Regions from separate parts of the Streptomyces sp. NPDC001709 genome, predicted to be linked through region 3. Evidence: predicted binding sites of a transcription regulator. Region 3 holds the regulator's gene; each other region holds the start of a gene.
What was found. The regulator HrcA, encoded in region 3, represses chaperone genes, less so after heat shock. The targets are predictions, from matches to a motif close to TTNGCACTCNGNNNNNCNGAGTGCNAA.
Positions count from the first base shown of each region.

Region 1: the regulator HrcA is predicted to act here: its motif matches at 2,408-2,434, upstream of groL (chaperonin GroEL).
Region 2: the regulator HrcA is predicted to act here: its motif matches at 4,260-4,286, upstream of groES (co-chaperone GroES).

Region 1 covers NZ_JBSFGB010000001.1:145,230-152,033, reverse strand. Annotated here, with positions in the region: gene ACWC0C_RS00820 (Uma2 family endonuclease) at 1-567, shown strand, start outside; gene groL (chaperonin GroEL) at 658-2,280, opposite strand; gene ACWC0C_RS00810 (cold-shock protein) at 2,607-2,813, opposite strand; gene ACWC0C_RS00805 (MoaD/ThiS family protein) at 3,245-3,520, opposite strand; gene thrC (threonine synthase) at 3,517-4,800, opposite strand; SAM riboswitch class I at 4,818-4,960, opposite strand; gene ACWC0C_RS00795 (glucosyl-3-phosphoglycerate synthase) at 5,122-6,066, shown strand; gene ACWC0C_RS00790 (alpha,alpha-trehalose-phosphate synthase (UDP-forming)) at 6,327-6,804, shown strand, end outside.
Region 2 covers NZ_JBSFGB010000025.1:97,448-104,251, reverse strand. Annotated here, with positions in the region: gene ACWC0C_RS31510 (MOSC domain-containing protein) at 1-348, shown strand, start outside; gene ACWC0C_RS31505 (SDR family NAD(P)-dependent oxidoreductase) at 413-1,186, shown strand; gene ACWC0C_RS31500 (ester cyclase) at 1,264-1,971, shown strand; gene groL (chaperonin GroEL) at 2,056-3,681, opposite strand; gene groES (co-chaperone GroES) at 3,804-4,112, opposite strand; gene ACWC0C_RS31485 (polysaccharide deacetylase family protein) at 4,465-5,328, opposite strand; gene ACWC0C_RS31480 (polysaccharide deacetylase family protein) at 5,325-6,218, opposite strand; gene ACWC0C_RS31475 (class I SAM-dependent methyltransferase) at 6,309-6,804, shown strand, end outside.
Region 3 covers NZ_JBSFGB010000007.1:349,619-356,422, forward strand. Annotated here, with positions in the region: gene ACWC0C_RS14205 (VOC family protein) at 1-140, opposite strand, end outside; gene ACWC0C_RS14210 (16S rRNA (uracil(1498)-N(3))-methyltransferase) at 156-908, opposite strand; gene ACWC0C_RS14215 (nitronate monooxygenase) at 905-1,981, opposite strand; gene dnaJ (molecular chaperone DnaJ) at 2,128-3,264, opposite strand; gene hrcA (heat-inducible transcriptional repressor HrcA) at 3,265-4,281, opposite strand; gene ACWC0C_RS14230 (MBL fold metallo-hydrolase) at 4,454-5,176, shown strand; gene ACWC0C_RS14235 (DUF3097 domain-containing protein) at 5,211-6,026, shown strand; gene ACWC0C_RS14240 (Uma2 family endonuclease) at 6,004-6,582, opposite strand; gene hemW (radical SAM family heme chaperone HemW) at 6,682-6,804, opposite strand, start outside.

The sequences.
Region 1 (6,804 bases), on a different contig from region 3:
TGTGTGAGGCACGGGCCGCTCGACGTCGAGGAGTTCGAGGAGCTGGCCGCGGTGGCCCCCGAAACCGTGCGGCTTGAGTACATCAACGGAAAGGTAGTAGTAAAGGCCATGCCGGACGGCAACCACTGCGAGATCTTCATGTGGCTGCTCCGTCAGTGCATGCAGCAGCGCCCCGAGCTGAACCTCGTGCCCGAACGAGGTGTCAAGACCGAGGCATACCGTAAGGGCCGCTCTATCACGGACGGCTTTCTCGCGCCCAGGGGCCACTTCAAGGGACACGGCAACTGGTCCCCGGCCGACGGCGCCCTCATGGCCGTGGAGATCACCTCTCACGACCGCGACACCAACCAGCGCGACCGTATCGACAAGCCCGTCGGCTATGGAGCGGCCGACATCCCCGTCTACCTCCTCATCGACCGTGACAACAACACCGTCGTCGTCTACAGCGAGCCCAAGGACGGCCGCTACCAGCAGTCCCAGTCCCACTCCTGGGGCGCCACCGTCGAACTTCCGCCGCCGGTGAGCATCACCCTGGACACGGAGGAACTCAAGGACTACGCCGACTGACCTCGACAAACGCCCGAGGGCGGCACCCCCAGCCAGAAGCTGGACGTACCGCCCTCGGTCCGTAGGACAGGCGATCAACCGTCAGGTCGATCAGAAGTCCATGTCACCGCCCGGCATGCCGCCGCCGGCCGGGGCCGCGGCCTTCTCCGGCTTGTCGGCGATGACGGCCTCGGTGGTGAGGAACAGCGCGGCGATGGAGGCGGCGTTCTGCAGCGCGGAACGGGTCACCTTCGCCGGGTCGATGATGCCCTCGGCGATCATGTCGACGTACTCACCCGTGGCGGCGTTCAGACCGTGGCCGACGGCCAGGTTGCGCACCTTCTCCACGACGACGCCACCCTCGAGACCACCGTTGACGGCGATCTGCTTCAGCGGGGCCTCGAGCGCGATGCGCACGGCGTTGGCGCCGGTCGCCTCGTCACCCTCCAGCTCCAGCTTCTCGAAGACGCCCGAGGCCTGCAGCAGGGCCACGCCACCACCGGCGACGATGCCCTCCTCGACGGCCGCCTTGGCGTTGCGCACGGCGTCCTCGATGCGGTGCTTGCGCTCCTTGAGCTCCACCTCGGTGGCGGCACCGGCCTTGATGACCGCGACACCGCCGGCGAGCTTCGCCAGGCGCTCCTGCAGCTTCTCGCGGTCGTAGTCCGAGTCGCTGTTCTCGATCTCGGCGCGGATCTGGTTCACGCGGCCGTTGACCTGCTCCGAGGAGCCGGCACCGTCGACGATGGTGGTCTCGTCCTTGGTGATGACGACCTTGCGGGCGCGGCCCAGGAGGTCCAGGGTCGCGTTCTCCAGCTTGAGGCCGACCTCCTCGGAGATGACCTCGCCGCCCGTGAGGATGGCGATGTCGCCGAGCATGGCCTTGCGGCGGTCGCCGAAGCCCGGGGCCTTGACGGCGACGGACTTGAAGGTGCCGCGGATCTTGTTCACGACCAGGGTCGACAGGGCCTCGCCCTCGACGTCCTCGGCGATGATCAGCAGCGGCTTGCCCGACTGCATGACCTTCTCCAGCAGCGGGAGCAGGTCCTTGACGGAGCCGATCTTGGAGTTCGCGATGAGGATGTACGGGTCCTCGAGCGACGCCTCCATGCGCTCCATGTCGGTCGCGAAGTAGGCGGAGATGTAGCCCTTGTCGAAGCGCATGCCCTCGGTGAGCTCGAGCTCGAGGCCGAAGGTGTTGCTCTCCTCGACGGTGATGACGCCTTCCTTGCCGACCTTGTCCATGGCCTCGGCGATCAGCTCGCCGATCTGGGTGTCGGCGGCGGAGATGGACGCGGTGGAGGCGATCTGCTCCTTGGTCTCGACGTCCTTCGCCTGCTCCAGCAGGGCGGCGGAGACGGCCTCGACGGCCTTCTCGATACCGCGCTTCAGGGCCATCGGGTTGGCACCGGCGGCGACGTTGCGGAGGCCTTCCTTGACCAGGGCCTGGGCCAGGACGGTCGCGGTCGTCGTGCCGTCACCGGCTACGTCGTCCGTCTTCTTCGCGACTTCCTTGACCAGCTCGGCGCCGATCTTCTCGTACGGGTCCTCGAGCTCGATCTCCTTGGCGATGGAGACACCATCGTTGGTGATCGTGGGGGCGCCCCACTTCTTCTCGAGGACGACGTTGCGGCCCTTGGGGCCGAGCGTCACCTTGACGGCGTCCGCGAGCTGGTTCATGCCGCGCTCGAGGCCGCGCCGCGCCTCCTCGTCGAACGCGATGATCTTGGCCATGTGAAGTGGTCCCTCCAGGACTGGGGGTGATTCCTTCGGACCGCGCCCGCGCCCGCGACGGACGGCTCGCCGGCCTCGTGGTTCCTTGCCCCACTTGGCCTGCGGGCCTCACCGACCCGGTCCTTCTTTGTCACTCTCACCTTCAGAGTGCTAACGCCAATGATTAGCACTCGGCACCCTCGAGTGCAAGCGCCTCGGGCATGCCGGTGGGGGCGCTCAGCCGCGCGCGAACAGGGGGCGGCGGGCACGACGAAGGGCCCGTACCCCAGGAGGTACGGGCCCTTCGAAGATGAACAGAAGAACGTCGCTGTCAGTCGACGCGTGCTTCAGCTGGTCGCCAGCCGGACCATGTCCGCCTGCGGGCCCTTCTGGCCCTGCGAGATCTCGAAGTCGACCCGCTGCCCCTCTTCCAGGGTGCGGTAACCGTCCATCTGGATCGCGCTGTAGTGGACGAAAACATCCGCACCACCGTCGACCGCGATGAAGCCGTACCCCTTCTCCGCGTTGAACCACTTGACGGTGCCCTGAGCCATGCCTAACTCCCCTATTACTGGCCCTTGCACAGATCCACACTTCGCGGATCCGGGTCAGACCTCACCCCCCATCGGACGGGGGCGTGCGCCGGAACGCGTCGACCGCGGCTGAATGTATCTGTCCAACTGCCGTCTGCAACAGGTCAATCGGACGAGAATTCTGGACGGGAACGGTCCGGAATGTGGCGAGAATTCGTCTGAATTCCGGGCAAGTCGGGCCCCGCAAACGCCACAAAAGCCGCATAAAACCCGCGCAGTTTGGCTGCTTCTTATCGAGTGTTGCGGCATGAATCCAGGGCTCGCGACCCGAAGACCGCGACCAGGTTCCCCAACTGTACCGCGCTCAATCACGCAGAATTGCCCCCTCCGCTTCTCTTACGGAGGGGGCAATTCAATGAACAATCAGTAACCGCAGTTACCTAAGGTAACGATCAGCCGCCGGCGACCGCCGGAATGATGGAGACACCTGCGCCGTCCGGGGTGGCGGTCTCCAGGCCCTGCTCGAAGCGGACGTCGTCGTCATTGACGTAGACATTCACGAACCGGCGCAGCTTGCCCTGGTCGTCCAGGACGCGGGCGGCGATCCCGGTGTGGTTCTTCTCCAGGTCGGCGATGACCTCGGCGAGGGTCGCGCCCTGGGCACTGACCTCGGCCTGGCCACCGGTGTAGGTGCGCAGGATGGTGGGGATGCGAACGGTCACGCTCATGCGAGGCCAGCCTCTCGGAAGGAGTCCAGGGTCGGGCGGATGGTGGCGGTGAGCCCCGTGTCGGCCACCGCGTCCAGCGTCTTCAGGCCGTCACCCGTGTTGAGGACGACCGTGGTCTTCGTCGGGTCCAGCACACCGGCCTCGACCAGCTTGCGCGTGACGCCGACCGTCACACCGCCCGCCGTCTCCGCGAAGATGCCCTCGGTACGGGCGAGCAGCCTGATGGCGTCGACCACTTCCTCGTCCGTCACGTCCTCCACGGCACCACCGGTGCGGCGCGCGATGTCCAGGACGTACGGCCCGTCGGCCGGGTTGCCGATGGCGAGGGACTTGGCGATGGTGTTCGGCTTCTGCGGGCGTACGACGTCGTGCCCGGCCTTGAAGGCGGTGGACACCGGCGAGCAGCCCTCGGCCTGCGCGCCGAAGATCTTGTACGGCTTGTCCTCGACCAGACCCAGCTTGATCAGCTCCTGCAGACCCTTGTCGATCTTCGTGAGCTGGGAGCCGGAGGCGATCGGCACCACGATCTGGTCCGGCAGCCGCCAGCCGAGCTGCTCGCAGATCTCGTACGCGAGGGTCTTGGAGCCCTCCGCGTAGTACGGCCGCAGGTTGACGTTGACGAAGCCCCAGCCCTCGCCGGCCGGGTCGCCGATCAGCTCGGAACAGAAGCGGTTCACGTCGTCGTAGTTGCCCTCGATGCCGACGAGCTCGCCGCCGTACACCGCAGCCATGACGACCTTGCCCTGCTCCAGGTCGTGCGGGATGAACACGCAGGAGCGGAAGCCGGCGCGGGCCGCGGCGGCGCCGACGGCACCGGCGAGGTTGCCGGTGGAGGAGCAGGACAGGGTGGTGAAGCCGAAGGCGCGGGCGGCCTCCAGGGCCTGGGCGACGACGCGGTCCTTGAAGGAGTGCGTCGGGTTTCCGGAGTCGTCCTTGATGAACAGGCCGCCGGTGACGCCGAGTTCACGGGCCAGGTTGTCGGCCCTGACGAGGTGGGTCCAGCCCGGGTTCAGGTTCGGCTTGTCGGCCACGTCGGCCGGGACGGGCAGCAGCGGGGCGTACCGCCAGATGTTCGCCGGGCCGGCCTCGATGCGGCGGCGCAGCTCCTCGGTGTCGTAGGCGGAGAAGTCGTAGGCGATCTCCAGCGGGCCGAAACACTCCTCGCAGGCGAAGACCGGGCCGAGCGGGACGCGGTGACCGCACTCGCGACAGCTCAGGGCCGCGGCGGGACCGAGGTCGACGGTGGGAGTGGAGGTGCTTGCAACTGTCTGCACAGCCATGGAGGCGAGGCCCTTTCTCCTCATCTTCCTCACGACGCATCTCGCCGTGAGACGGATTTGGCACCTTCCCTAGCCGGGAGCCTCGCTGCGAAGACGAGTACCGACTGGAGGGTTGCCGGGGCTTCATCGGGCCGTGTCCCTCTGCCCCTCTGGATGAGCGGTATGCGGTTGTGTGCGCACGTTGACCCTCGACATGCGATGGTCATCGGCGTTGTTCAAGACTGTAACCGAAGGCCAGGACAGTTGAGATAGTCGTCCGAACCGCGAGATGGATCACACGGTGCAGCCCGTGCGATCACGAACAGTGAGGAGTCGCAGACCGTGCTGGAAGAAGTCGAGCGCTGGCTGGCCACCCGCTCCTGGTCCGTGACCGATCGCCCGCTCCACCGGATCCTGTCCGCCAAGCAGCGCACCGGCCAGACGGTCAGCGTCGTGCTGCCCGCGCTCAACGAGGAGGAGACGGTCGGCGACATCGTCGCGGTCATCCGTCACGACCTCGTGGAGCAGGTCCCGCTCGTCGACGAGATCGTCGTCGTCGACTCCGGCTCCACCGACCGCACCTCCGCGATCGCCGCCGCCGCGGGCGCGCGGGTGGTTCACCGGGACGAGATCCTGCCGCGCCTCCCGGCGGTCCCCGGAAAGGGTGAGGTGCTCTGGCGCTCCCTCCTGGTCACCACCGGGGACATCCTCTGTTTCATCGACGCCGACCTGAGGGAGTTCTCCTCCGACTTCGTCTCCGGGATCGTGGGCCCGCTGCTCACCGAGCCGGGCGTGGACCTGGTCAAGGCGATGTACGACCGTCCGCTCGCCGGGGCCGCCGGTCAGGGCGGCCGGGTCACCGAACTGATGGCCCGCCCGCTGCTGAACATGCACTGGCCGCAGCTCGCGGGATTCGTCCAGCCGCTCGGCGGGGAGTACGCGGCCCGGCGCAGCCTGCTGGAACAGCTCCCCTTCCCCGTCGGCTACGGCGTCGAGCTGGGCATGCTGGTGGACGCCCTGCACCTGGTGGGGCTGGATGCGCTGGCCCAGGTGGACGTGGGCGTGCGCAAGCACCGGCACCAGGACGGGCAGGCCCTCGGCCGGATGGCCGCCGCCATCTACCGCACGGCCCAGCTCCGGCTGGCCCGCGGGCACCTCGTCCGCCCCTCCCTCACCCAGTTCGAACGCGGCGAGGACGGTTTCGAGCCACGCACGTACTCGGTGGACACCGAGGAACGGCCACCGATGCTGGAGATCGCGGAGTACGCCGAACGCCGGGTGGCTTGAGTTCGTATACGGCCGCGGGCAGCGGAGGCAGCCGTACGTTTGAGCGTTTCCGGGCCGGGCTAGGGCCTGCCCGGCGGATCTGGCCCGAGGAAACCGACGGTCCCTGACCAGCACAGGTGAGCGGGGGCTGGTGCGTGCAGCTGCAAGGCGGAGGAGGGAGTCGATGCGGAGCATCGGCGACCGACGACAACGCGGCAGATGTGCGTGCCAGCCCCCGCGTCTCTGGCAAGATCCGCCGGGCAGGCCCTAGGTTGAGGACCATGGCTTCCACGCAGGGTGCTGCTGAGAGAGCTCGGGTGCTGGTCGCGAGCAATCGCGGGCCGGTTTCGTACACGGTGGGCGACGAGGGGGCCGGCTCGCTGCGCGCCAAGCGGGGCGGGGGCGGGCTGGTCTCGGGGCTGTCGGCCATCGGGGCGGACGCCCATGCCGTATGGGTGTGCGCGGCGCTCGGTGACGGCGACCGGGAGGCCGTGCGGCGGGCGGACGGCGGGCTGCTGCCGACCGAGGACACCGGCGGCCAGCGGGTGCGGATGCTCGACATCGACGCGGCGGTGCACGCCGACGCCTACAACGGCATCGCCAACTCCGTGCTCTGGTTCGTCCACCACATGCTGTACCAGACCCCGCTGGAGCCGGTCTTCGACGCGGAATTCCGCCGGCAGTGGGCGGCGTACGAGGCCTACAACCGGGCCTTCGCCGAGGCGCTGGCCGAGGAGGCGGCCGAGGGGGCGGCGGTCC
Region 2 (6,804 bases), on a different contig from region 3:
ATCGGTGAGCGCTGGCGGATCGGCGGCGGGGTCGTTCTGGAGGTGACCTCGGGCCGGATCCCGTGCCGTACGTTCCAGGGCCATCTGGGCGAGCGCGGCTGGGTCAAGAGGTTCACCCTGAAGGGCGCGACGGGCGCCTACCTCCGGGTGATCGAACCGGGTGAGATACGGGCGGGCGACCCGATCGAGATCGTGCACCGGCCGGACCACGAAGTGACGGCGGCGATGCAGTTCCGCGCGGTCACCACCGAGCGTGAGCTGCTGCCGCGCGTGCTCGCGGCGGGCGAGGCACTGCACACGGAGACCCTGGCGAAGGCCCGCAAGTACGTGGCGGAGCACCAGGGCTGACGGGGCGTCCCCGGCCGGGAACGCCTTCCTCCCGAGGGAGGGGAGCAGTCAATACCCTTGGGCCATGACAACGGCTCTGATTACGGGATCGACCGCGGGGATCGGCGCCGCGTTCACGCGGCGACTGGCGGCTGACGGGCATGACCTCGTCCTGGTGGCGCGGGACGCGAAGCGGCTGCGCGAGCAGGCGACCGAACTGCACGACCGGCACGGCATCGAGGTGGAGGTGCTGGCCGCCGACCTGTCCGAGGACAAGGGCATCGAGGCGGTGGCCGACCGCCTGGGCAGCCGCAAGAACCCGGTCGACCTGCTGATCAACAACGCCGGCTTCGGCAACAAGGGCCGCTATCTGGACGTGCCCATGGCCGACGAGCTCAAGATGCTCAAGGTGCACTGCGAGGCGGTGCTCCGGCTGACCTCGGCGGCCGCCGAGGCGATGCGCGAGCGTGGCCGGGGCGGGATCGTCAACGTCGCCTCCGTGGCCGCCTTCGTACCGCGCGGCACCTACGGCGCCTCCAAGGCGTGGGTCGTGCAGTTCACGCAGGGCGCGGCCAAGGACCTGGCCGGCAGCGGGGTGCGGCTGATGGCGCTGTGCCCCGGCTTCGTGCGCACCGAGTTCCACCAGCGGGCCGGGATGGGCACGGACAACATCCCGGGCTGGATGTGGCTGGACGCCGACAAGCTGGTCGCGGCGGCCCTGGCCGATCTGGCGCGCGGCAAGTCGCTGTCGATCCCCGACCCCCGCTACAAGGCGCTGATGGGCCTGGTGAAGGTCACCCCGCGCGGGCTGCTGGGCGGTGTCACGTCCCGTACGGGGCGGAAGTACGGGCCGCAGTAGCGGACGGGTGGCGCTGCCGTCCCGGTGCGAAAATGAGCGTGACACACACCGGGTCAGGGGGGCCGGGAGGCGGCGTCATGACCTTTGTACAGCTCATCGAGTGCAGGACGAGCCGGCTGGATGAGATGAACCGGCTCATGGACGACTGGGTCGCGCAGACCAAGGGGAAGCGGACGGCGACGCACGCGCTGGTCGGCAAGGACCGCTCGGACGCGTCGCACATCGTCGAAGTGGTGGAGTTCCCGTCGTACGAGGAGGCGATGCGGAACTCGAACCTCCCGGAGACCGACAAGATCTTCCAGGAGATGGTCGCCCTGTGCGACGAGACGCCGACGTTCACCGATCTGGACGTCGTGCGGGACGAGCGCCTCGCCGAGGACACCGTGCGCAGGTTCTTCACCGTGCTCGAGACGCCGGGCGAGCTGCCTCCGCTCAACGACCTTCTCGACGAGGACATCCACAGCCATGACCCGGTGAATCCGCAGGACACCATCGGGCTGGACAACGCCCTCACCGAGTACCGGATGTGGCGTGGCGCCTTCGACTTCGGCTTCACCGTCGAGGACGTGCTGGCCCAGGACGACCGGGCCTGCGCGCGGTGGTCCTGGAACGCGACGCACAAGGGCGACTTCCTCGGGATCGCACCCACCGGCAGGAAAGTGACCATGACCGGGCTGACGCTGTTCCGGTTCACGGGCGAGGGCAAGATCGCCGAGACCTGGTGGCAGCACGACCAGCTGGGGCTGATGCAACAGCTCGGCGCGCTGGACGAGTTGGAGCAGTAGCGGTCTGGGGCGGTAGCGGTCCGGACAGGGCGAAGGCCCGGCTCCCCCTGCGGGGAACCGGGCCTTCGTACGAGCGTGTCAGGCTCAGTGGGCGTGGCCGTGGCCGTGGCCCGCGGCGGCCGGCTCTTCCTCTTCCTTCTTCTCGACGACCAGGGTCTCGGTCGTGAGCAGCAAGGAGGCGATGGAGGCGGCGTTCTCCAGGGCGGAACGGGTGACCTTGACCGGGTCGATGACGCCGGCCTTGACCAGGTCGCCGTACTCGCCGGTGGCGGCGTTGTAGCCCTGACCCTTCTCCAGGTCCTTGACCTTGGAGACGATGACGTAGCCCTCCTGGCCGGCGTTCTCGCCGATCCAGCGCAGCGGCTCGACGACCGCGTTGCGGACGACCGCGACACCGGTGGCCTCGTCGCCGGTCTTGCCGAGGTTGCCCTCGAGGACCTTGGAGGCGTGCACCAGGGCGGAGCCACCACCGGAGACGATGCCCTCCTCGACCGCGGCGCGGGTCGCGGAGATGGCGTCCTCCAGACGGTGCTTCTTCTCCTTCAGCTCCACCTCGGTGGCGGCGCCGACCTTGATCACGCACACGCCGCCGGCCAGCTTGGCGAGGCGCTCCTGGAGCTTCTCGCGGTCCCAGTCGGAGTCGGTGTTCTCGATCTCGGCCTTGATCTGCGCGACGCGGCCCGTCAGGTCCTCCTGCTTGCCGGCACCTTCGACGATCGTGGTGTCGTCCTTGGTGACGGTGACGCGGCGGGCGGAGCCGAGCACGTCCAGGCCGACCTGGTCGAGCTTGAGGCCGACCTCCTCGGAGATGACGGTGGCACCCGTGAGGATCGCCATGTCCTGCAGCATCGCCTTGCGGCGGTCGCCGAAGCCGGGGGCCTTCACCGCGACGGCGTTGAAGGTGCCGCGGATCTTGTTGACGACCAGGGTCGACAGGGCCTCGCCCTCGACGTCCTCGGCGATGATCAGCAGCGGCTTGGAGGAGCCGGCCTGGATGACCTTCTCCAGCAGCGGCAGCAGGTCCTGGATGGAGGAGACCTTGCCCTGGTTGATGAGGATGTACGGGTCCTCCAGGACGGCCTCCATGCGCTCCTGGTCCGTCACGAAGTACGGCGACAGGTAGCCCTTGTCGAAGGCCATGCCCTCGGTGAAGTCCAGCTCCAGACCGAAGGTGTTGGACTCCTCGACGGTGATGACACCGTCCTTGCCGACCTTGTCCATCGCCTCGGCGATGAGCTCGCCGACCTGCTGGTCCTGGGCGGACAGCGCGGCGACGGCGGCGATGTCGGACTTCTCGTCGATCGGGCGGGCCGAGGCGAGCAGCTCGTCGGAGACGGCCTTGACCGCGGCGTCGATGCCCTTCTTCAGGGCGGCCGGGGAGGCACCGGCGGCGACGTTCTTCAGGCCCTCGCGCACCAGCGCCTGGGCGAGCACGGTGGCGGTGGTGGTGCCGTCACCCGCGATGTCGTTGGTCTTGGTCGCCACCTCCTTCACCAGCTGGGCGCCGAGGTTCTCGTACGGGTCCTCGATCTCGACCTCGCGGGCGATCGTGACACCGTCGTTGGTGATGGTGGGGGCGCCGAACTTCTTGTCGATGACGACGTTGCGGCCACGGGGGCCGATCGTCACCTTCACCGTGTCGGCCAGCTTGTTGACGCCGCGCTCGAGGGCGCGACGGGCGTCCTCGTCGAACTTCAGGATCTTCGCCATGACAGCGGGAGCCCTCTCGGAAATCTATGGGTGGAAAGACAACTGCGCCCCGGACGCCCGGCTTCGTTATCGGTCGCGGGGGCCAGGGGCGCAGCTCAGGAGCAAAGGAATGCTCGAGGTGGTTACTTCTCGATGATCGCGAGGACGTCGCGAGCCGAGAGGACGAGGTACTCCTCGCCGTTGTACTTCACCTCGGTGCCGCCGTACTTGCTGTACAGGACGACGTCGCCGACCTTGACGTCGAGCGGAAGGCGCTCGCCGTTCTCGAAGCGGCCCGGGCCCACGGCGAGGACGGCGCCCTCCTGGGGCTTCTCCTTCGCGGTGTCCGGGATGACCAGGCCAGAGGCGGTGGTCTGCTCGGCGTCGAGCGGCTGGACCACGATCCGGTCCTCGAGCGGCTTGATGGCAACCTTGGAGCTGGTGGTCGTCACGATCCGACCTCCCCCTTCGGAGATCTCACGGGGTTAACTGTCTGAGGTGGCGACCAGGTGGATCCGTCGTCGCGGGTGCCGGACCTGCCCGTCGCGTTTGTTGGCACTCTCCAGGGGGGAGTGCCAGAGCCGAGACTATGACCGCGATTAGCACTCGGTCAAGCGGAGTGCCAATGCCGTGCGGCGCGTCGGCCGGATCTTGTCGGCGCCGGGCTCGTTCAGTGGGCCGGTGTCGCCCCGCCGTCCTGGGGGCTGCCGCCCCCAGACCCCCGCTTCGGCCTGGACGGCCTCGTCCTCAAGCGCCGGACAGGCTGATTGGTGCCGGCCCTCGCTGAAGCGTCGGCGAACGGTCCTACAGGTAGTCCTCAAGGCGTCCCACCGTCAGCCCCCGCTGCTGCACCCTCCGCAGTACCCAGGCCGTGCGCTGCCTGAGGCTCGGGCCCGTCGTCTCGTCCGGGCCGATCAGGATGATGTCGCCGGGGCGGAGGTGGTGTTCACCGTGGGCGTAGACGAGGTCGGTCGGGGTCATCGCGGCGCGCCAGAGGACGACCGTGGAGATGCCGCAGTCGGTCGCCGCGCGCAGGGTGGTGGTGTCGTACGAGCCGTACGGCGGGCGGAAGAGGCGGGGGCGCACGCCGAGGCTGGATCTGAGCCTGGCCTGCTGGCCGCAGATCTCGGCGCGCTGCCCGGCGTAGGGCAGCCCGGCGAGCGCGCGGTGGTCGAGGGTGTGGTTCTGGATGCCGGCGCCCAGCCGGTGCAGGCGGGCGAAGTGGCCGTAACCGGGGCCCGCGACGCTGTCGGTGAGGAACATGCTGACCGGCAGCCGGAGTTCGCGGACCATGTCGACGAAACGGGGGTCCTTGTCGGCGCCGTCGTCGTAGGTGAGGAAGACGACCCGGTCGTGGGTGGGGACATGGTCCACGGCGCGGGGCAGGGTGCGGCCGCCGGTCTGCGGGGAGAGGGCGAGGACGCGGGCGGGGTGCAGCGGGGGGCTGGCGAGGGGCTCGGTCAGGCCCCAGCGGCGGTAGCTCTGGTCGGGGGTGGGGCCGTGCGGGCGTACGCCCTCGGCGGCCTTCTTGCCGAGGCGTTCGATGGGGTCGACGGACTGGGCGCAGGCGGTGAGGAGGAGGGCCGAGGCGAGGAGTGCGCCGGAGTACCGGCCGAGGCGGCGTCGCCGCCCGGAAGCCGCTCTCCGGTCCCCCGCCCCCGGCCTCACAGGTAGTCCTCCAGGCGGGCCACGGCGTAGCCCTCGCGCGTGACCTTGTTCAGGAAGCGGCGCATGTCGTCGACCATCGTGCCGTCCCAGTCGGAGCGGCCGCGGAAGTGCGTGAGGACGATGTCGCCGCGGCGCATCCTCTGGTCGTCCTCGCGGTACTCCCAGTGGTCGACGTAGACCTCCTCGTTCCAGATCGGCGCGTACTTGATGCCGCAGGCCTTGGCGGCGCGCAGGGTGTCCTGGTTGTAGTTGCCGTACGGTGGGCGGAACACCGTGGGGCGCTTGCCGAACTGCTTCTTCATGATGTCCTGCATGCCGCAGATCTCGTCCTTCTGCTCCTCGTAGGACAGACCCGGCAGGTAGGGGTGGTGCAGGGTGTGGTTGTCGAGGGTGTGGCCGTAGGACCGCATCGTGCGGAAGTAGCCGTAGTCGTCCTTGACCAGGTAGTTGCTGAGGAAGGCGGTGTACGGGACCTTCAGGTCCTCCATCATCCGCAGGAACCTGGGGTCCTTCTCCGAGCCGTCGTCGATCGTGAGGAAGACGATCTTCTTCTTGGTGGGGATCGTGGTGAAGACCGGCGGCAGGTCCCAGTCCTCCTGGTGGTCCACCTCGAAGCCGGCCCGGGCGGTGATCTCCGGCTTCCTCCTGGGTGGCGGGGGCGGGGTCAGCGGGGCCTGTTTCAGCCCCCAGCGCTTGGCGGCGGCGACCAGGCGGGCGTGTTCGGCGGCCTGGCGGGCCTGGGGGCCCAGGACCTGCACGGGGCCGGATGCGTGACGGGTCGTGCCGAAGCCGGAACAGCCGGGCAGGAGGGCCGCGAAGGCCAGTGCGACGGCGGCCCCCCGGAGCAGAACACGGGTCCCTTTTTTATCGTTTTGTACGACTGCTCGCATGGTGCCGGATCCTCCCAGGCAAGAGCCCTGAGCCCGGACCGACACCGCCACCGGAGGCGCACGATCCACCGACTGGCCCACAATGAGCCGGTGAACGACCTCGCCCTGCTCCTCACCCCCGAAGGCCGCGCCCTCCTCGACGAGGTCCGCGACACCGCCCCGGCGGACGAACTCGCCGTCGCCACCCGGCTGCGCCGCGACCATCCCGCCGAACTGGTGTCGGCCGCGCTCGGCCAGGCGCGGCTGCGGCAGCGGGCGGCGGCGAAGTTCGGGGCGGCGGACGCGGGGCGGATGTTCTTCACGCCCAACGGGGTCGAGCAGTCGACGCGGACGAGCGTGGCGGCGTACCGCGCGCAGCGGCTCAAGGGGCTCGGCGTGACCTCCGTGGCCGACCTGTGCTGCGGGATCGGCGGGGACGCGATCGCGTTCGCCCGGGCCGGGATCCGGGTGCTCGCCGTGGACCGGGACCCGGTGACGGCCGCCACGGCCCGGGTGAACGCCGAGGCGCTGGGGCTGGGCGAGCTGATCGAGGTCCGGGAGGCGGACGTCACCGAGGTGGACACCGGCGGGTACGACGCCGTGTTCG
Region 3 (6,804 bases):
GCGGAGCCGACGTGCGGGCTGAACTTCTCGTACGGCCCCTCGGTCGCGCCGGACTGCGGCTTGAGGCCGAGGACATCGGCGTAGAAGCGGTAGCAGGCGGCGAAGTCGGTGACCAGGAGCCGGACTTGGGCGAGTTCCACGGTGTCCCCCAGCTGTCAGGACCAGCGGCCGGTGCGGCCCAGCAGCAGGGCCGCGGCGGCGGTGCCGGCGGTTGATGTACGCAACACGGTAGGACCGAGCACATACGCCTTCGCACCCGCCTCCTCGAAGAGCGCCAACTCGTCCCGGGCGACGCCTCCTTCGGGGCCGACGACCAGCACGATCTCGCCCTCGGCGGGCAGTTCGGCGGTCGCCAGCGGCCGGCTCTCGTGCTCGAAGTCGGAGTGCAGCACGGCGGCGAAGTCGGCCTTGGCGAGAAGTGCGGCAACCTGCTTGGTGCTCGCCGCGTCCGCGACCTCCGGGAAGCGCAGCCGGCGGGACTGCTTGCCGGCCTCCCGCGCGGTGGCCCGCCACTTGGCGAGCGCCTTCAGGCCCCGGTCGCCCTTCCACTGGGTGATGCACCGGGCGGCCTGCCAGGGCACGATCGCGTCGACGCCGGTCTCCGTCATGGTCTCCACGGCCAGCTCGCCGCGGTCGCCCTTGGGGAGGGCCTGGACAACGGTGATCCGGGGGCTGGGCTCGGGTTCCACCGGGAACTCGAAGGGCTCGACGACCATGTGGTCCTTGCCCGAGACGCTGACGACGACGCCGGCGGCCCCCCGCCCCTTGCCGTCGGTGAGCACCACCTGCTCGCCGGGCTGCAACCGCCGTACGGAGACCGCGTGCCGCCCCTCGGGGCCCTCGACGTCGACGACCGAGCCGGGGCCCACACCCTCCAGCGAGTCGACGACGAACACCGGCGCGGTCATCGCGGGCCGCCCTTGGCCGACAACGCTGTCCTGGCGGCGTCGAGTTCGGCCGCCAGCACCCGCACCAGTTCCCCGGCGGGCAGCTCGCGGGCCAGCCGGTGGCCCTGCCCCGCCCACAGCGCCATGCCCTGCGCGTCCCCGGCCTTGGCGGCGGCCTTGCGCAGCGGTGCGGTGAGGTGGTGGATCTCCGGGTAGGCGGCGGGGGCGTACGGGCCGTGCTCGCGCATGAACCGGTTGACCAGTCCGCGCGCCGGCCGCCCGGAGAACGCGCGCGTCAACTCGGTGCGGGCGAACAGGGGGTTGGTCAGCGCCTGCTTGTGCAGGGCGTTGGCGCCGGACTCGGCGGTGGCGAGGAACGCGGTGCCCAGCTGGGCCGCGCTCGCGCCCGCCGCGAGGACGGCGGCGATCTGGCTGCCGCGCATGATGCCGCCGGCGGCGACGATCGGGATGCCCACGGCCTCGCGGACCTGCGCGACCAGCGACAGCAGCCCGATGCCGGAGCCGTCGTTCTCGGGGAGGTCCCGATGGGTCCCCTGGTGACCGCCGGCCTCCACACCCTGCGCGATCACCGCGTCCGCCCCGGCCTGCTCGACCGCGCGGGCCTCCTCGGCGGTGGTGGCGGTGACCAGGGTGAAGGTGCCGGCCCGGCGCAGCTTGTCGAGCACCTCCCGGCTCGGCACACCGAAGTGGAAGGAGACCACCGGTACCGGGTTGTCGAGGAGCACGGCGAGCTTGGCGTCGTAACCGTCGTCCCTGCCGCTGTCCGGGTCGCCCAGCTCGGTCTCGTACCAGGCGGCCTCACCGGCCAGCTGGTGGGCGTAGACCTCGACGGCGCCCGACTCGGCATACTCGGGCTGCGACATGAACACATTCACGCCGAAGGGGCGGCGCGTGAGCCCCCGCAGCTGCTTGATCTCCTGGTACATGCCGTCGGCGGTCTTGTACCCGGCGGCGAGGAACCCGAGACCACCGGCCTCGGAGACGGCGGCGGCGAGCTGCGGGACGGAGACACCGCCCGCCATGGGGGCCTGCACGATCGGGTGGGGGAAGAGATCGGTCAGTGCGGAGGACATGACCGCATGTTGTCACGTCCTCCGAACAAGTCCGAATCCGGGCTTCCCATGGCATAGGACACCGGCATAAGGGGTGCCGAGGCACCCCTTCCGAGGGACCTCAGCGCCCGTTGAACGCGTCCCCCCAGCCACCGGCTCAGCCGACGTCAGCGTCCGTTGAACGCATCCTTCAACCGCGAGAACAAGCCCTGCTGCCCCGGCTGGAACTGCCCCTGCGGTCGCTCCTCGCCGCGCAGCTTCGCCAGCTCCCGCAGCAGCCGCTCCTGCTCGGGGTCGAGCTTGGTCGGCGTCGTGACCTCGACATGCACGATCAGGTCACCCCGGCCGCCGCCACGCAGATGCGTGACGCCCCGGTTGTGCAGCGGGATCGACTGGCCGGACTGGGTGCCGGGCCGGATGTCGACCTCCTCCATGCCGTCCAGGGTCTCCAGCGGCACCTTGGTGCCCAGGGCCGCCGCCGTCATCGGGATCGTCACCGTGCAGTGCAGATCGTCACCGCGCCGCTGGAAGGTCGGGTGCGGCAGCTCGTGGATCTCGACGTACAGGTCACCGGCCGGACCGCCGCCCGGCCCGACCTCGCCCTCACCGGCGAGCTGGATCCGCGTGCCGTTGTCGACACCGGCCGGGATCTTCACGGTCAGCGTCCGCCGCGAGCGCACCCGCCCGTCGCCGGCGCACTCCGGGCACGGCGTCGGCACGACGGTCCCGAAGCCCTGGCACTGCGGACAGGGCCGCGACGTCATGACCTGGCCGAGGAAGGACCGGGTGACCTGCGAGACCTCACCACGGCCACGGCACATGTCACACGTCTGGGCGGTGGTGCCCGGAGCCGCGCCCTCCCCGTTGCAGGTGTTGCAGACGACGGCCGTGTCGACCTGGATGTCCTTGGTGGTCCCGAAGGCCGCCTCGTCCAGCTCGACGTCGATCCGGATCATCGCGTCCTGGCCGCGCCGGGTGCGCGAGCGCGGGCCGCGCTGCGACGCCGTACCGAAGAACGCGTCCATGATGTCGGAGAAGTTGCCGAAGCCACCGGCCCCGAAGCCGCCCGCGCCGGCGCCGCCGCTCTGCGAGAGCGGGTCGCCGCCGAGGTCGTAGACCTGCTTCTTCTGCGGGTCCGACAGCACCTCGTAAGCGGCGTTGATCTCCTTGAACCGCTCCTGGGTCTTCGGGTCGGGGTTGACGTCCGGGTGCAGCTCGCGCGCGAGCCTGCGGAACGCCTTCTTGATCTCATCCTGCGACGCGTCGCGGCGCACGCCGAGAACGGCGTAGTAGTCCGTGGCCACTTACGACTCCGCCAGGATCTGTCCGACGTACCGTGCCACTGCGCGTACCGCTCCCATCGTTCCCGGATAGTCCATGCGGGTCGGTCCGACCACGCCGAGCTTGGCAACCGCCTCGCCGCCCGAACCGTAGCCGACCGACACCACGGAGGTGGAGTTGAGTCCCTCATAGGCGTTCTCGTGGCCGATGCGCACGGTCACGCCCGGATCCTTCGCCTCGCCGAGGAGCTTGAGGAGCACGACCTGCTCCTCCAGAGCCTCCAGCACGGGCCGGATCGTGAGGGGAAAGTCATGCGGGAAGCGGGTCAGATTGGCGGTACCGCCGATCATCAGCCGCTCCTCGTTCTCCTCGACGAGTGTCTCCAGGAGAGTGGAGAGCACCGTCGAGACCGTACCGCGGTCCTCGGCCTCGAAGGCCTCCGGCAGGTCCTCGACCAGCCTCGGCACATCCGCGAACCGGCGGCCCGCGACCCGGCTGTTCAGCCGCGCGCGGAGATCCGCGAGGGAAGCCTCGCCGAAGGGCGCCGGGCAGTCGACCATCCGCTGCTCGACCCGGCCGGTGTCCGTGATCAGCACGAGCATCACGCGCGCGGGGGCGAGCGAGAGCAGCTCCACGTGCCGGACGGTGGACCGGGTCAGGGACGGGTACTGCACGACGGCGACCTGCCGGGTCAGCTGCGCGAGCAGCCGCACGGTCCGCGCCACCACATCGTCGAGGTCCACGGCGCCCTCGAGGAAGTTCTGGATGGCGCGCCGCTCGGGCGCGGTCATCGGCTTGACGCCCGCGAGCTTGTCGACGAACAGCCGGTAGCCCTTGTCCGTCGGGATCCGCCCGGCGCTGGTGTGCGGCTGGGCGATGTACCCCTCGTCCTCGAGGGCCGCCATGTCGTTACGGACGGTGGCCGGGGAGACGCCGAGGCTGTGCCGCTCGGTCAGGGCCTTCGACCCGACCGGCTCCTCGGTGCCCACATAGTCCTGGACGATGGCGCGCAGTACCTGAAGCCTGCGTTCACTCAGCATTCGCGCGCACCTCCAGCACGTCGTCGTCCCCTCTGTCCCGTCTGTCCCGCGGCTTGTCCGCCTGGCACTCTTCACATGCGAGTGCCAGGGTTCCCGCCCAGTGTACGGCTGTCGGGTACACCGAGGGCAAGGTCGGTGCGGTCGGGGCGGCTCATGCGGATAGCGTCGCGGTATGACGGTGACTTGGGAAGAGCTGGGGTGGGAACGGCTGGCCGCGGGGGTGGGGCGCTGCCGCCTCCCAGGCTGGGACTGCACGGTCGGGCTGGTCCTCGGCGAGGGTACGGCGCTGCTGGTGGACTCCGGCTCGAGTCTGGCCGAGGGTGCGCGGCTGCGGGCACAGGCCGAGGAACTGACCGACGGCCGTGTGACCCATCTCGCGCTCACGCACCCTCACTTCGACCATGTCTTCGGAGCCGCGGCCTTCGCGGGGGCGGAGGTGTACGGGGCGGTGGGGCTGGACGCCGTCTTCGCCCACGAACGCGATGAGCTGCGCTTGGACGCCGTGCGGGGCGGGCTCGCGGTGGCGGACGCGGACGAGGCGGTGGACGCGCTGGTGTCACCCGCCCATCCGGTCTCCGGCGAGTGGACCCTCGACCTCGGGGGCGGCCGCCAGGCCCTGCTGGCGAACGTGGGTCCGGGCCACACGGCCCACGACCTCGCGGTCCTCATCCCCGGTTCTCCGGAGGTGGTCTTCTGCGGCGACCTGGTCGAGGAGTCCGGGGAGCCCCAGGCCGGCCCGGACGCGGTCCCGTCCCGTTGGCCGGACGCGCTGGACCGCCTGCTGTCCCTGGGCGGCGAGGACGCGCTGTACGTGCCCGGTCACGGAGCGGTGGTCGACGCCGGGTTCGTCCGCCGGCAACGCGACGAGCTGGCGGCCCGTTTCGGCGTGTCGTGAGCGCGGCCGTACGGCTTCTCCTATCGTCACTCGAATGCGCCAGTACTCCGCCGACCTGACCCCGCCGTGGAAGAAGCCCAAGCCCGTGCCGGAGGTACCGGCGGAGCCCGGCCTGGTGGTGGAGGAGCCCGGCACCGGGTTCTGCGGGGCGGTGATCCGCTGCGAGGCGGGCACGGTGACCTTGGAGGACCGCTTCGGCAAGCACCGGGTGTTCCCACTGGAGCCGGGCGGCTTCCTGCTGGAGGGCCGGGTCGTCTCCCTCGTACGGCCGTCGTCGGGTGGTCCGGTACGCCCCACCCGTACCGCCTCCGGCTCCGTCGCCGTCCCCGGCGCCCGTGCCCGCGTGGCCCGCGCCGGCCGCATCTACGTCGAGGGCCGGCACGACGCCGAGCTGGTCGAGAAGGTCTGGGGCGACGACCTGCGCATCGAGGGCGTGGTCGTGGAGTACCTGGAGGGCGTGGACGACCTGCCGTCGATCGTGTCGTCCTTCGCCCCGGGCCCGGACGCCCGCCTGGGTGTCCTCGTGGACCACTTGGTGCCGGGCACGAAGGAGTGGCGCATCGCCGAGTCGGTGACCAGCGAACACGCGCTGGTGGTCGGCCACCCGTACATCGACATCTGGGAGGCGGTGAAGCCGTCGTCCCTGGGCATCGAGGCCTGGCCGACGGTCCCGCACGGTCAGGACTGGAAGACGGGGGTGTGCCGGGCGCTGGGCTGGCCGTCGGAGAACACCGGGGCGGTGTGGCAGGCGATCCTGAAGCGGGTGGGGTCCTACAAGGACCTGGAGCCGGAGTTGCTGGGGCGGGTGGAGGAGCTGATCGACTTTGTTACGGGTAGCGGTGGGGCCTGACGTCGGGGAACGTTCCGAACTCGCTGGTTTTCAGCTCGACACCCAGGACATCCAGCATCAGCGGCCGGCCGAACTTCTCGATGTACTGCGCCCGGTAGTTGGCGTCCTCGCCCTTTCCCTCGGGCTTCGTGAACAGAACGCACTGCGCCATGATCGGATCGATGACGAGATAGGCGGGCACGTTGCCTGCGGCATAGATCGAACGCTTGACGGCGTAGTCGCGATGAACGCTGTTCTTGGAAACGACCTCGACGACCATCGTGATCAGTTGGCACGGCAGCAGACGCCCCGAATCGGGCAGGACGTCACGAGCCACGACCACGAGGTCCGGAACCGGCTCACTCGCCTCGTCGACGAGATCCACGTCCTGGGTCTGGAGCGGATACCAGCGATCCAACGGAATCTGCCGCTCCGTCAGCAGCACGATCAGGTTGTGCACCAGATCAGGGCTGGCCATCATCACGATTTCCCCCCGCAGAAGCTCCGCTTTGAGCCCGTCAGGCGGCTCAAAACCCTCGAAGAACTCTGCGACTCCACGTTCGTCCACAGCGGTCATCTCCGTGGCCTCTACATTCGCCGCATACTGTCAGCGGCAGCCTACGAACCAGGTTAGGGACCGAACCGGCGCTCCGGAGGGATTCACTCGCGGGAGTGATCAATCCACCAGATCCCGCACCACCGCATCCGCCAGCAACCGCCCCCGCAGCGTCAGCACGGCCCGCCCCTCCTCGTACGGCCCTTCCTGGAGGAGCCCGTCCGCCAGCGCCCGCCGAGACGC